DNA from 3 places in the Rathayibacter festucae DSM 15932 genome. Region 2 is predicted to be linked to each of the others. Evidence: predicted binding sites of a transcription regulator. Region 2 holds the regulator's gene; each other region holds the start of a gene.

Region 1 (4,873 bases), 340 kb from region 2:
TGCGGTCGTGGCTGCCCATGAACGCGACGAAGCGGTCGACGATCGCGCGGTGCTCCGCGAAGGTCACCCGGTGCGAGCACGGACCGCCGCAGCGGCCGATCTGCGAGGCGAAGCAGGGCTTCCCGCTCTGCATCGCCCGCTTGTAGTTGGAGTCGTTGCAGGTCCTGATCGGGAACGCCTTGATCATCAGGTCGATCGTCTCGTGGATCGCCCAGATCTTCGGGTACGGACCGAAGTAGCGCGCCCCGCGGATCTTCGAGTTGCGCGTGACCATCACCCGCGGCGCCTCGTCCCCGAGGGTCACCGCCATGTACGGGTACGACTTGTCGTCGCGGAACTTGACGTTGAAGGGGGGATCGAACTCGTTGATCCAGGTGAACTCGAGCTGCAGCGCCTCGACGTCGGTTCCGACGACGGTCCACTCGACGCCGGACGCCGAGGTGACCATCCGCCGGGTGCGCTCGTGCAGGCTCGGCAGCGGAGCGAAGTAGTTGCTGAGCCGGGCGCGGAGGTTCTTCGCCTTGCCCACGTAGAGGACCCGGCCCCGGGCGTCCTTGAAGCGGTAGACGCCCGGGAGGGTCGGGATCTCGCCCGGCTTCGGCCGGAAGTCGACGGTCTGCGTCATGCCCGCGCCCCCGCTCCCCCGGCCCTCCGGGGACGACCGGCGAGGCGGAGCCGCGTCACGGCAGGATCTCGGCGAGGAAGGTGCCGGTGTGGCTCTCCTTGACCTTCGCGACGTGCTCGGGGGTGCCGATGGCGACGACCTGGCCGCCGCCCGCGCCGCCCTCGGGACCCATGTCGATCAGCCAGTCGGCCGACTTGATGACGTCGAGGTTGTGCTCGATGGTGATGACCGTGTTGCCCTTGTCGACGAGGCCGTTGAGCACCAGCAGGAGCTTGCGGACGTCCTCGAAGTGCAGACCGGTGGTCGGCTCGTCGAGCACGTAGACGCTGCGCCCGTTCGAGCGGCGCTGCAGCTCGGTGGCGAGCTTGACGCGCTGCGCCTCGCCGCCGGAGAGCGTGGTCGCGCTCTGCCCGAGCCGGACGTAGCCGAGGCCGACCTCGACCAGCGTCTTGAGGAATCGGTGGATCGAGGTGATCGGCTCGAAGAACTCGGCCGCCTCGGCGATCGGCATGTCGAGCACCTCGGCGATGCTCTTGCCCTTGTAGTGCACGGTCAGGGTGTCGCGGTTGTAGCGCGCTCCCCCGCAGACCTCGCACGCGACGTAGACGTCGGGCAGGAAGTTCATCTCGATCTTGATCGTGCCGTCGCCCGAGCAGGCCTCGCAGCGGCCGCCCTTGACGTTGAAGCTGAACCGGCCGGGCAGGTAGCCGCGGGCCTTCGCCTCGGTGGTCTCGGCGAAGAGGTTGCGGATGCGGTCGAACACGCCGGTGTAGGTCGCCGGGTTGGAGCGCGGGGTGCGGCCGATCGGGTTCTGGTCGACGTGCACGACCTTGTCGAGGTTCTCGAGCCCGGTGACACGGGTGTGCTTGCCCGGCACCTTGCGGGCGCCGTTGAGCTGATTGGCGAGCACCCGGTAGAGGATGTCGTTCACCAGCGTCGACTTGCCCGAGCCGGAGACGCCGGTGACCGCGACGAAGGTGCCGAGCGGGAACTCGACGTCGACCTTCTGCAGGTTGTTCGCGTTGGCTCCGACGACCTTGATCACGCGCTTGCGGTCGATCTTGCGGCGCTTCTTCGGCAGCTCGATCGAGCGGCGGCCGGCGATGTAGTCGCCGGTGAGCGAGTGCGTGTTCTCGAGCAGCGACTCGTAGGAGCCGGAGTGCACGACCCGGCCGCCGTTGACGCCGGCGCCGGGGCCGATGTCGACGATCCAGTCGGCGGTGCGGATGGTGTCCTCGTCGTGCTCGACGACGATCAGGGTGTTGCCGAGGTCGCGCAGCTTGATCAGGGTGTCGATCAGCCGGCGGTTGTCGCGCTGGTGCAGGCCGATGCTCGGCTCGTCGAGGACGTAGAGCACGCCGGTGAGACCGGAGCCGATCTGAGTCGCGAGCCGGATGCGCTGCGCCTCGCCGCCGGAGAGCGAGCCGGCCGCACGGGAGAGGTTGAGGTAGTTGAGCCCGACCTCGATCAGGAAGTCGAGGCGCGCGCGGATCTCGCGGAGCACCTGCGCGGCGATGGTGGCCTCGCGCGGGGTGAGCTGCAGCTCGCTCATGAACGACTGGGCGTCGCCGAGGCTGAGGTCGGCGACGTCGGCGATGCTCGCACCGTGCACGAGCACGGCGAGCACCTCGGGCTTGAGGCGCGAGCCCTTGCAGACGGGGCAGGCGACCTCGCGGAGGAACTCGGCCCAGCGCGAGCGCTGCACGTCGGTCTCGGCCTGCACGTACTGCCGCTCGATGTAGGGCACGACGCCCTCGAAGCCGGAGGTGTAGCTCATCTCCCGGCCGTAGCGGTTCTTCCACTTGACCTTGACCTCGAAGTTGTCGCCGTGCAGCACGGCCTGCTGCACCTCCGAGCTGAGGCGCTTCCACGGGGTGGTCAGCTTGAAGCCGAGGTCGCGGGAGAGGCCGTCGAGCAGCTTCTCGTAGTACTGGAAGAGGCCCTTACCCTGCGTGGTCCAGGGGATGATGACGCCCTCGGCGATGCTGAGGTCGGGGTCGCCGAGCAGCAGCTCGTCGTCGACCGACATGCGCGTGCCGAGGCCGGAGCACTCGGGGCAGGCGCCGAAGGGGGCGTTGAAGGAGAAGGTGCGCGGCTCGATCTCGGTGAGCGAGATCGGGTGGTTGTTGGGGCAGGACAGCTTCTCGGAGTACGTCGTCCACGCGCCGTCGCCCTCGCCGTCGACGAAGTTGATCTGCACGATGCCGTCGGTGAGGCGCAGCGCCGTCTCGAGCGAGTCGGTCAGGCGGCCGAGGATGTCCGGGCCGGCGACGAGGCGGTCGACGACGACGGAGATGTCGTGCTTGTACTGCTTCTTCAGCACCGGCGGCTCGCTCAGCTGGATGAGCTTCCCGTCGACCATGGCGCGGGAGTAGCCGCCCGCGGTCAGCTCCTTGAAGAGGTCGACGAACTCGCCCTTCTTCTGCGAGACGACCGGGCTGAGGATCTGGTAGCGGGTGCCCTCGTCGAGCTCCATCAGCTGGTCGGCGATCTGCTGCACGGTCTGCGCCGAGATCGGCTCGCTGCAGACGGGGCAGTGCGGGATCCCGATGCGCGCCCAGAGCAGGCGCATGTAGTCGAAGATCTCGGTGATCGTGCCCACGGTCGAGCGCGGGTTGCGGTTGGTCGACTTCTGGTCGATCGACACCGCGGGGCTGAGGCCCTCGATGAAGTCGACGTCCGGCCGGTCGACCTGGCCGAGGAACTGCCGCGCGTAGGCGGAGAGCGACTCGACGTAGCGGCGCTGGCCCTCGGCGAAGATCGTGTCGAAGGCGAGCGAGGACTTGCCCGAGCCGGACAGTCCGGTGAAGACGACCATCGAGTCACGGGGGATCTCGAGGTCGACATCGCGCAGGTTGTGCACTCTGGCCCCGCTCACCACCAGCTTCGACACCGATTCGTCCAGCGAGGAGACGAAGCGGTGGAAGGAGGGTGAGGGGGTGGTGGAAGGGTCCGTAACGGCGTTCAGGATCGACACCTCGAAAGTGTATGCGGAGCCACCGACATCGCCCGGGGCGTTCGCTGGCCGCTGATCCCGGACCTCGCGACTTGCGCTCGTCGACCCCGCCCGCACCGCCGGGCCGGCCCGCGGGGGCCGACCCGGATCGGTCAGGACAGGTGCCCGGCCTTCTCCATCTGCCGCAGCTCGCGCTTGAGCTCGGAGACCTCGTCGCGCAGGCGCGCGGCGAGCTCGAACTTCAGTTCGCCGGCGGCCTGCAGCATCTGGCCGTTGAGGTCGGCGATGATCGCCTCGAGGTCGTTGCCGCCGTTCGCGGCGAGACCCTGGCGGCGCAGGTTGGGCGTCGGGCTCTTCTTCTTGGCGTCGCGGCCGGCCAGCAGCTTCGCGGTGTCGGCTCCCTCGCGCGCGAGCGCGTCGGTGATGTCGGCGATCTTCTTCCGCAGCGGGGTCGGGTCGATGCCGTGGTCGAGGTTGTAGGCGACCTGCTTCTCGCGGCGGCGATCGGTCTCGTCGATCGCGAGCTTCATCGAGTCGGTCATCTTGTCCGCGTACATGTGCACCTCGCCCGAGACGTTGCGCGCGGCGCGGCCGATGGTCTGGATGAGCGAGGTCGACGAGCGGAGGAAGCCCTCCTTGTCGGCGTCGAGGATCGCGACCAGCGACACCTCGGGCAGGTCGAGGCCCTCGCGGAGGAGGTTGATGCCGACGAGGACGTCGTAGACGCCGGCGCGCAGCTCGGAGAGCAGCTCCACGCGGCGCAGCGTGTCGACGTCGGAGTGCAGGTAGCGCACCCGGACGCCGGCCTCGGTGAGGAAGTCCGTGAGCTCCTCCGCCATCCGCTTGGTGAGGGTGGTGACCAGCACGCGCTCGTCGCGCTCGGTGCGGAGCTTGATCTCCTCGAGCAGGTCGTCGATCTGGCCCTTGGTCGGCTTGACGACGATCTCGGGGTCGATCAGGCCGGTCGGGCGGATGATCTGCTCGACGATGCCGTCGGCGATCCCCATCTCGTAGCGGCCGGGGGTGGCCGAGAGGTAGACGGTCTGGCCGACGCGGCCCTTGAACTCCTCCCACTTCAGCGGGCGGTTGTCCATCGCCGAGGGCAGCCGGAAGCCGTGCTCGACCAGGGTGCGCTTGCGCGACGCGTCGCCCTCGTACATCGCGCCGATCTGCGGCACGGTGACGTGCGACTCGTCGATGACGACGAGGAAGTCGTCGGGGAAGTAGTCGAGCAGGCAGTGCGGCGCCTCGCCGGACTCACGGCCGTCGATGTGGCGCGAGTAGTTCTCGAT
Region 2 (4,873 bases):
AGGTGGTACGGCAGGCGCACCAGGCGGAGGGCGTCGACGACGGCGGGGTCCGCGGCGAGGTAGCCGAGGCGGACGCCGGCGAAGGCGAAGGCCTTGCTCATCGTGCGGGAGACGAGCAGGCGAGGGCGGCCCTCGAGGAGGCTGAGGGCGGTCGGCGCGTCACGGCCGGCGAACTCGGCGTAGGCCTCGTCGACGACGACGATGCCGTCGGTCGCGTCGTAGACGGCGGCGATCGTCTCGAGGTCCAGCGGGGTTCCGGTGGGGTTGTTCGGCGCGCAGAGGAAGACGATGTCGGGGCGCTCGCGGCGCACCGCGTCGGCGGCGTACGACGCGGACACCCGGAAGTCGTCCTCGCGGTCGACGCCTACCCAGCGCGTGCCGCTGCCGGAGGCGAGGATCGAGTACATCGAGTAGGTCGGCGAGAAGCCGAGCAGTGAGCGGCCGGGGCCGCCGAAGGCCTGCAGGACGTGCTGGAGGACCTCGTTCGAGCCGTTGGCAGCCCAGATCGAGTCGGCGGTCAGACCGTGGCCGAGGTAGCCGGCCAGGGAGTCGCGCAGCTCCCGGAACTCGCGATCGGGGTAGCGGTTCACCGTGCGGAGGGCGACGGACACCCGCTCGACGATGTCGGCGATGACGTCGTCAGGGACCGGGTGGGTGTTCTCGTTGACGTTGAGGGCCACGGGCACGACGGCTTGCGGAGCGCCGTAGGGCTGCTGACCGCGCAGGTCGTCGCGGAGGGGGAGATCGTCGAGAGTCGTCACCCCGGAATGGTACCGGGGCACTCGGTGCGCTCGATCAGTCCGCGAGGTCGTACTGCGCCGGGATCGCGAGGCGCTGCCCGGGCTCGAGGCCGGCGTTCGCCAGCTGGTTGAGCGACTGGATGTCGTAGACGACGTCGCGCGGGTCGGAGTCCGGTGCGAGCTCCTCCGCGAGGGACCAGAGGGACTCGCCGGCGCGGACGGTGACGTACTGGAACTCAACGTCGGCGCTCTCGCCCGAGGCGACGGCTCCGCCGCCGTTGAGTCCGAAGACGAAGGCGCCCGCGACGAGGGGCAGGGCGCCGAGCGTCGCGAGGACGGCGCGACCACGACGGGTCAGGCGCAGGCGGGTGCGCGCACCGGGCTGCTCGGCAGGGGTGACGTGCTGCGCGGAGGGCTGGTGCTGCGCGATGGTGGAGGGCTGTGCGGTCATGGTGATCGCTCCTTTCAGCAGGGGTTCGGGCCGGGGCCTCGGCCGGGAGGACCCGGTCCGAACCTCTGTTCCGAATATATCTTCGAATACCGCGCCGGGCAAGACCCGGTCGCGTCGCATCCATTGCTGAATCGCGCGACACACTCGAACGAATGTTTCGAACGCGGACCCCCGCCGGATACAGTTTCGAGAGTCCGCAGTCAGTACAGCAGCGACCACCGACATCGGTGCTCGACGCGGACGGAGAGGGCGCGCACGCGGCGTGCGCACCGAGAGAGGGACGATCGTGAGCGACGCGCAGACGGCCGGGGCGAAGGCGGCCAGGACGACGACTCCGGCGCCGAAGGCGAAGGCGGCGGCGAAGCCCGCGGCGGGCCGCCGCCGGAAGAATCTCAGCGCGAAGCAGCTCGCGATCCTCGACGCCATCCAGCGCTCGGTGTCCAGCCGCGGCTATCCGCCGAGCATGCGGGAGATCGGCGACGCCGTCGGCCTCGCCTCGCTCTCCAGCGTGACCCACCAGCTCAACCAGCTCGAGCTGAGCGGGTATCTGCGCCGCGATCCCAACCGCCCCCGGGCGCTCGAGATCCTCATCGACGTGCCGAGCTCGACCGAGGACGACGGCTCGTTCGAGTCGACGGCGACGGTCGCCGACGCGGCGATGGTGCCGCTGGTGGGCCGGATCGCGGCGGGCGTGCCGATCATGGCGGACCAGCAGATCGACGAGGTCTTCCCGCTCCCCCGCCAGCTGGTCGGCAAGGGCGAGCTCTTCATGCTCAAGGTGGTCGGCGAGTCGATGATCGACGCCGCCATCTGCGACGGCGACTGGGTCGTCGTCCGCTCGCAGCGCACCGCGGAGAACGGCGAGATCGTCGCCGCGATGCTCGACGGCGAGGCGACCGTCAAGGTCCTCCGCCAGCGCGACGGCCACACCTGGCTGCTCCCCCGCAACTCCAACTTCGAGCCGATCCTCGGCGACGAGGCCGAGGTCCTCGGCAAGATCGTCGCGGTGCTCCGCTCCGTCTGACGCGGCGGCGCACACGCGCAGGAGGGGCGGACGGCATCGAGCCGTCCGCCCCTCCTGCATTCACCGGGAGGCACGGCGAGCAGCTCGCGCAGCGTGACGACGAAGCGCCCGCGACCGCGGAGGTGATCCGTGGTCGCGGGCGCTTCGAGCGCAGGTGACGGCCCCGCCGCTACACCTCGACGGCGGCGACGGGAGCCGCGAACTCGCCGAGCGAGCCGGCGAGGTCCTCGTGCACGAGCGCGTGGACGTGCGTGCCGCCCTCGACGTACTGCGTCGAGAGGATCCGGCCGTTGCGGTGCAGCGAGGAGACCACGTCGCCGCGGTCGTACGGCACGAGCAGGTCGATCTCGATCTGCGGCTCCGGCAGGATCTCGGCGATCTTCGCCTGGAGCTCGTCCATCCCCTCGCCGGTGCGCGCCGACACGAAGACGGCGCCGGGGGCGAGACCGCGCAGCACGAGCCGCTGGCCCTCGTCGACGAGATCGGACTTGTTGAACGCGATGATCTCGGGGATGCTCCGTGCACCCACCTCGCCGATGACGTCCCGGACGGTCGCGATCTGCCCCGCGGGGTCCGGGTGCGAGGCGTCGACGACGTGGACGATGATGTCCGAGTCGGCGACCTCCTCCAGGGTCGAGCGGAACGCCTCCACCAGCTGGTGCGGCAGGGCGCGCACGAAGCCGACGGTGTCGGCGAGCGTGTAGCCGCGCCCGTCCGGGGTCTCGGACTTGCGGATCGTCGCGTCGAGTGTCGCGAAGAGCGAGTTCTCGACGAGCACGCCCGCGTGCGTCATCCGGTTGAGCAGGCTGGACTTGCCGGCGTTGGTGTAGCCGGCGATGGCGACCGACGGCACCGCGTTGCGCTTGCGGTTGGCGCGCTTCGCCTCCCGGGCGGGCTTCATCGCGGTGATCTGCTTGCGCAGGCGCGCCATGCGGGTGTGGATGCGGCGGCGGTCGAGCTCGATCTTCGTCTCACCCGGACCACGCGAGCCCATGCCGGCGCCGGCGCCGACCTGGCCACCGGCCTGGCGGGACATCGACTCGCCCCAGCCGCGCAGGCGCGGCAGCAGGTACTCGAGCTGCGCGAGCTCGACCTGCGCCTTGCCCTCGCGGCTCGTGGCGTGCTGGCTGAAGATGTCGAGGATGACGGCCGTGCGGTCGATGACCTTGACCTTCACCACGTCCTCCAGCGAGCGGCGCTGGCTCGGAGCCAGCTCGGTGTCGGCGACGACCGTGTCGGCGCCGAGGGCGGCGACGAGCCCGGCGAGCTCCTCCGCCTTGCCCTTGCCCAGGTAGGTGCTCGGATCGGGGTGCGGCCGGCGCTGCAGCAGACCGTCCAGGACGGTCGCTCCCGCGGTCTCGGCCAGGGCGGCGAGCTCGTGCAGCGAGTTCTCCGCGTCCTCGATCGAGCCCTGCGAGTACACGCCGATCAGCACCACGTTCTCGAGGCGCAGCTGGCGGTACTCGACCTCGGTGACGTCCTCGAGCTCGGTGGAGAGGCCGGCCACGCGCCGCAGCGCCTGCCGGTCCTCGCGATCGAACTGATCGCCGTCGCTGGTCTGCTCGGCGTCGCGCTCGACGTCGCCTCCGGCGCTCTGCAGCGCCTGGGCTCCGCCCGCGACGAACCGCGAATATCCCGACGAGCGCGACTGCGCGTTCGCCAGGACCCGCGAGACGACGTCCACGGCCTCGGTCGTGTCGGTCTCGTTCAGGTCTTCCGTCATCCGGATAACACTAACTCCTCAGCTGTTGATAAGTTCACTTCTCATGGCCGCCGAGCACTACTTCACCAGCACTCCCGACGGCGACCTCCGACCCCGCAGGATCAGCGCCCGGATCGCCGGCCGCGACCTCGAGGTCACGACCGCCGGCGGGGTGTTCAGCCCCGGCCACGTCGATCTCGGCACCCGGGTCCTGCTGGACGCGGTCCCCGACGCCCCCGCGAGCGGGGACCTCCTGGATCTCGGCTGCGGCTGGGGACCGATCTCGCTCGCCCTGGCGCTCGGCTCCCCCGACGCCCGGGTGTGGGCGGTCGACGTCAACCAGCGGGCGCTCGAGCTCGTCCGCCGCAACTGCGCAGAACTCGGTGTCTCCAATGTCAACGCCGTGCTGCCCGAGGATGTTCCCGAGGACGTCCGCTTCGCCGCCGTCTGGTCGAACCCGCCGATCCGGGTCGGCAAGGCCGAGCTGCACGCACTGCTCGAGCGCTGGCTGCCGCGCCTCGAGCCGGAAGCGGAGGCATGGCTCGTCGTCCAGCGCAATCTCGGCGCCGACTCGCTGCTGACCTGGCTGACCGAGACGTTCGAGGGCCGGCTCGAGGTCGACCGGATCTCCTCCGCCAAGGGCTTCCGCGTCATCCGCACCACGCGCACCGCCTGATCGCGGGAATCGGCCGCGCTCGCCGGAACGGATCGGTGCCCAGCCGGTCGATCCCGAGCTAGTCGATCCGGATCGTGCCGGTGTAGACGAGGTCGGCCGGGCCGGACAGGCCGACGTGCTCGCCCTCCTCGGTCGGGAACATCGTCACGCCCAGCGTGCCGCCGGGGACCTCCACGCGCCAGGACTGCGGAGCGCGCGCTCCGGCCCAGTAGCGCACGGCGAGGGCCGCCGCGGCGGCGCCCGTGCCGCAGCTGAGCGTCTCGCCGCTGCCGCGCTCGTG
Region 3 (4,873 bases), 510 kb from region 2:
GCAAGGACGCCGCAGGCACCCCCACCTCCTCGGCCCGACCCAGCGCCCGCTTCGACATGAGCACCCCCGCCAACCAGCGCAAGCTCGACGTCGTCGAGGAGCTCGCCGTCCTCGCCGAGAGCGCCGGCATCCCGCTGATCCAGCTCGCCATCGCCTTCGTGATCCGCCACCCCGGCGTCACCTCCGCGATCATCGGCCCGCGCACGAGGGAGCAGCTCGAGTCTCAGCTGCCCGCCGCCGACGTCGTCCTCGCCGCCGAGGTCCTCGACCGCATCGACGAACTCGTCGCCCCGGGTGTCACCCTCAACCCCGACGACAACAGCTACGGCGCCACCGAGCTGACCCCCGCCGCGCGCCGACGCTGACTCCCGAGGACTCGAGGTGGCTGCCAGCAGGATCGAGCTCCTTCGCGGCAAGAAGGTCGTGCGGCCCAACTCCCCTGCCGCGGGGTCAGGCTCGGGAAGAAGACCGGCCTCACCCTGCCCGCAACTCCGTCCGGCCGGTTCGTGGGATGGACGCTCCTCGACCCGACCGATTGGAGCGCCGAGAACGTCCGCCCCCTCCGCGAGGCGGTCGCCGCAGCGATCCAGGCCGAACTCCTCGACCAGGACCGTCGCGCGGCCGCCGGAGCGATAGGACGACCGGCCGCACCAGCCCGCACACCTTCCCTGACGTCCGTCGGCCGCCGACCTGAGCGGATCAGCGCGCGTGCGCCGTCGCCAGCTCCCCCCAGTGCGTCGTCGCGCGCAGCGACAGCGCGCCGCGCTTCATCGTCCAGACCGGCCCCTTGCGGATCCCGGCGAGCCCGAGGCCGACGGCGGAGCGGCCGTGGCGCTTGGTGACGGCGTCGATGGTCGCGCCGAGGCCCTTGCTGTCGAACGCGGTGTCGAACACCTCGAGGAGGGCGTGCGAGTCCCGCGGCGACAGGTTCGTCAGGATCACGCCGGCCCGCACGTAGCGGGCGCCCTCGCGCAGCCGCGGCCGCAGCGTGCCGATCGCGGCCTTGACGATCGCCACCGGACGTCCGTGGGCACGGGGAAGCCGGCGAGGCCGCCCGCGGACTCGTACGGCGCGTCCGCGAACGGCGACGTCGACGCGAAGACGCTCATCGTCTTCGTCACCGACCCCTGCGCGCGCAGGCGGTGCGCGGCACGCTGCGCGTAGACGGAGAGCACCTGCTCCATGTCCGCGATCGTCGTCACCGGAGTAGCGAACGAGCGCGAGAAGATCAGCTGGTCCCGGACGGTGCGGGCCGCCTCGAGCGGGATGCAGTCGACCCCGCGCAGCTCGTAGACCGAGCGCTGCAGCACCACCGAGAACTTCTTCCGGATCAGCGCCGGGTCGGCGTCGCGCAGGTCCCGGATCGTGTGGATGCTCAGCTCCGCGAGGCGCTTCCCGGTGCGGCCGGCCACCCCCCACAGCTCGGTGACGTGCTGCCAGGCCATCAGTGCGTCGAGCTGCTCGGGCGTGTACCAGTCGGTGTCGCAGACCCCGCCCAGGCGCGGGTGCTTCTTCGCGCCGCCCTTGTTGACGAACTTCGCGAGCGTCTTGCTCGGCCCGAACCCCACGCACACCGGCAGGCCGACGTTCTTCGCGACGGCCGCCCGCATCGCCCGGCCGATCCGCGCCCGCTCCGCCACATCCCCGTCGACGCCGAGGAAGCTCTCGTCGATCGAGTACACCTCCTGCCAGGCCGAGTAGCGGCCCAGCAGCTCCATCACCCGCGCGGACAGCTCGCCGTACAGCTCGTAGTTGCTGGAGCGGGCGATCACCTCCGGGAGACGGCCCGAGCGGATGAGGGGCTCGACCTTGAACCAGGGCGTGCCGTTCTCGATGCCGAGCTTCTTCACCTCGTCCGAGCGGGCGACCACGCAGCCGTCGTTGTTCGAGAGGACGACGACCGGCCGCCCCTGCAGCTTCGGGTCGAACAGCCGCTCGCAGCTCACGTAGAAGCTGTTCACGTCGACCAGGCCGATCCGCCGCTCAGAGCGCACGGTGCAACCGATGCAGGCAGACGGTGACGACGCCCCAGATCTGGAGGTCGCTCAGCTCGGCGACGAGGATCGGCGGATAGTCCGGGTTCTCCGCGCGCAGCACCACTCCCCCGGGGCTCAGCTCGAGCCGCTTGACGGTCAGCTCGCCGTCGAGGATCGCGATCACGACGCTCCCGTGCATCGGGGTCAGCGAGCGGTCGACCACCAGCTCGTCGCCGTCGCTGATGCCGGCGCCGGTCATGCTCTCGCCCGAGACGCGGACGATGAACGTCGAGGTCTTGTCCCGGATCAGGTGGTCGTTGAGGTCGAGGGAGCCGTCGAAGTAGTCCTGCGCCGGCGACGGGAAGCCCGCCGCCACCGCGTCGGCGGGGACGAGGAGGGAGACGGCCACGGCGTCCCGGGCCGGGGTCGCGATGCGGTCCACCACGGTCACGCTCATTCTCGGCCCTCCTCACGGGATCGAACATGTGTTCGAATACGTCCGAGTGTAGGTCGACCCCACCGACATCGGCACCGGAGGGCCCTCGCTCGCCGCCGCCCCCGATGCGCGAGGATCGGACCCGTGGATGCGGAGCGGGTACTCGGAGACGGTCGTGCCGACGGGGTGTGGTGCCGGCTCGGCGAGCCGCTGACGGTGGCGCAGATCGCGCGCGGCGGGCCAGCCTGGCTCTGCCTGGACGCGCAGCACGGCGCCTTCGACGACGCCGCGGTCCTCGCGACCATGCGGGCGCTGGCGACCGTGAGCGAGCGGCCGCCCGTCGCCGTCCGGGTCGCCGGGCTCTCGGACCCGCTGATCGGGCGGGCTCTCGACGCCGGAGCGGACGTCGTCGTCGTCCCGATGATCGAGTCGGTCGAGGACGCGGCCGCGGCGGTCCGCGCCGCGCACTACCCGCCGCTCGGCCGGCGCAGCTGGGGTCCGATGACCGACCTCTGGGGCGCCGCGCCCCCGTCGGCCGCCGAGGCGCGGCCGGCGCTCTGGCTGATGATCGAGACGCAGACCGGCCTCGACGCCGTCGAGGAGATCCTCGCGGTGCCGGGGGTCGCCGGCGTCTTCGTCGGCCCGTTCGACCTCGCGATCGGACTCGGCCGGGAGCTGCCCGACCTGCTCGCCGCGGATGGACCCGAGGACCCGCTGCCGAGGATCGCCGCGGCCGCCCGGAACGCGGGCCTTGTCGCCGGTGCCTACGCGGGCGACCAGGAGCGCGCCCGGCAGCTGCGCGCGCTCGGCTTCCCGCGGGTCGCCGTCGCGACCGACCAGTCGCTGATCGCGCTCGGCACGGCGGCGGCGCTCGGCGCGGTGGCGGACGGCTCCGGCTGCTGAGCCTCCGAGGAAGGCGACGACGGCGATGACTACCTGCGCACCCCGAGCACCAACCCGCTCGACTCCGCCCCCTGCCTGGACCACTCGAAGCTCACCCTCGCCACGGCCACCACCGCCGCCCGCGCCTACCTCCGCAGCCACCACGACCTCGACGCCCTGAAGACCCTCACCCGCGCCGACGTGAAGTACCTCACCCGCTGCGCCTGAACACGACCCACCCGAGATGCGGCCGCCGGCACCACGCCTGCGACCGCTTCATCGCAGACAGGCCGTGGGAAACGATCAACTCGGGGTGACCGGTCACCGATCCCCATACGAGACGGACAGGCTGCTCGCTGACGACTCCCCCAGCTGATTGATGCGCCTGCCGTGACGAGCGCAGCACACTCGAGGCATGTCCTCTCGTCGTCGCCCGCGAAGCGGTGCATTTTCGAGCTCGAAGACAATCTTCATCACCGCATTGGTCATCTTGGGCGCCGCGATTCTCTCTGGCCTCGTCGTGCTGGCGCAGGGCGCCATCCAATCCGCCGTCCTGGTGGATTCGCTGCCCACGGAGAACACGGTCCGGACGCCTGAGCTCGGCGCCGCGTGGAACACCATGCTGCTCGGTCTCGGAGTCTGCGTTGTCAGCGCGACGGCCGCCATCGCCCTGGTCCTCAGCTCGCGTCGTCGCGTTGGCTGAGGTCCGATCGCGAGACGGCCCGGGTGACGTTCCCGAGCACGGCCCGGGCTTCGACCAAGCGCGGAGCACGAGATCCACCGTTGACCACGAATATCGTGAGCCTGATGACGTTTCGAACCTGGACCTACGTACTAGTAGTCGCGGTGATCAGCGCGACAGCGGCGCTCGTGATCGCGAACGTCTACAGCTTCCCGGCTCCGAACTGGTGCTGCTCCTCCTCAACACGATGTGGATCGTCGGGCTGGCCGGCACGGTTGCGTCACTGGTAGCGATCATTGTTCTCAATTACAGGCGTCACCGACGACCGCGGGCCTGAGGTTCAACCCCGCTGATCGATTCCCTTAAGGGACGGTCGATCATCCATCCGTCGCATCCTCCAAGCTGCGGACTCGGAGCGTTGAAGCACACCGCGTCGGTCTTACGCGTGGATCAGGCGGTTCCTGAGACACTGGTCGGATGATCTCGGATTCCGTCCCATGGCGCGAGCATCTTTGCCGCTCCGCGACAGCGCTCGAGAAGAGATCGAGATCGACCCGGTGGAACCAGCGGACATCTTTCCTGGTCGAGCGGGATTTGATCAACGGCATGTTCGCCATTAGGCGTTTGATGGAGTCCGCGAAGACGTCATCGAACTTGCCTCAGGAGCGAGTTTCCTGCGGCGTACATCCACTCAGCGGGCGCATACCGCGGATCTACGATCGGTGGTCCTTCTGGGAGCACTACGACATGACGTCGAGGCAGCAAACCCAGCTCACAGTGAAAGAGTTCGTATCGCTCTTCATCCACTCGTTCATCCTCGACTTCCATCCCACGTCCGCAGACGGGCCGTCGATGATCTGGGTCGTGTCAGACCGCGACCGGCACAAGCGGTTGTAC

What was found. Region 2 encodes LexA, which represses DNA repair genes until DNA is damaged. Its sites were predicted from a motif close to TCGAACANNTGTTCGA; they were not measured.
Positions count from the first base shown of each region.
Region 1: a site for LexA is predicted at 3,604-3,619, ahead of uvrA (excinuclease ABC subunit UvrA). Genes of this name have one in related genera too.
Region 3: a site for LexA is predicted at 2,454-2,469, ahead of C1I64_RS07290 (LexA family protein). Genes of this name have one in related genera too.

Region 1 covers NZ_CP028137.1:1,731,381-1,736,253, forward strand. Annotated here, with positions in the region: gene uvrC (excinuclease ABC subunit UvrC) at 1-625, opposite strand, end outside; gene uvrA (excinuclease ABC subunit UvrA) at 681-3,530, opposite strand; gene uvrB (excinuclease ABC subunit UvrB) at 3,734-4,873, opposite strand, start outside.
Region 2 covers NZ_CP028137.1:2,066,753-2,071,625, forward strand. Annotated here, with positions in the region: gene C1I64_RS09680 (histidinol-phosphate transaminase) at 1-761, opposite strand, end outside; gene C1I64_RS09685 (LysM peptidoglycan-binding domain-containing protein) at 796-1,191, opposite strand; gene lexA (transcriptional repressor LexA) at 1,604-2,215, shown strand; gene hflX (GTPase HflX) at 2,385-3,938, opposite strand; gene C1I64_RS09700 (class I SAM-dependent methyltransferase) at 3,982-4,593, shown strand; gene dapF (diaminopimelate epimerase) at 4,652-4,873, opposite strand, start outside.
Region 3 covers NZ_CP028137.1:1,560,831-1,565,703, forward strand. Annotated here, with positions in the region: gene C1I64_RS07280 (aldo/keto reductase) at 1-365, shown strand, start outside; gene C1I64_RS20820 (DUF4113 domain-containing protein) at 700-1,017, opposite strand; gene C1I64_RS07285 (Y-family DNA polymerase) at 939-1,994, opposite strand; gene C1I64_RS07290 (LexA family protein) at 1,984-2,433, opposite strand; gene C1I64_RS07295 (HpcH/HpaI aldolase family protein) at 2,557-3,315, shown strand; gene C1I64_RS07300 (hypothetical protein) at 3,710-3,997, shown strand; gene C1I64_RS07305 (hypothetical protein) at 4,454-4,873, shown strand, end outside.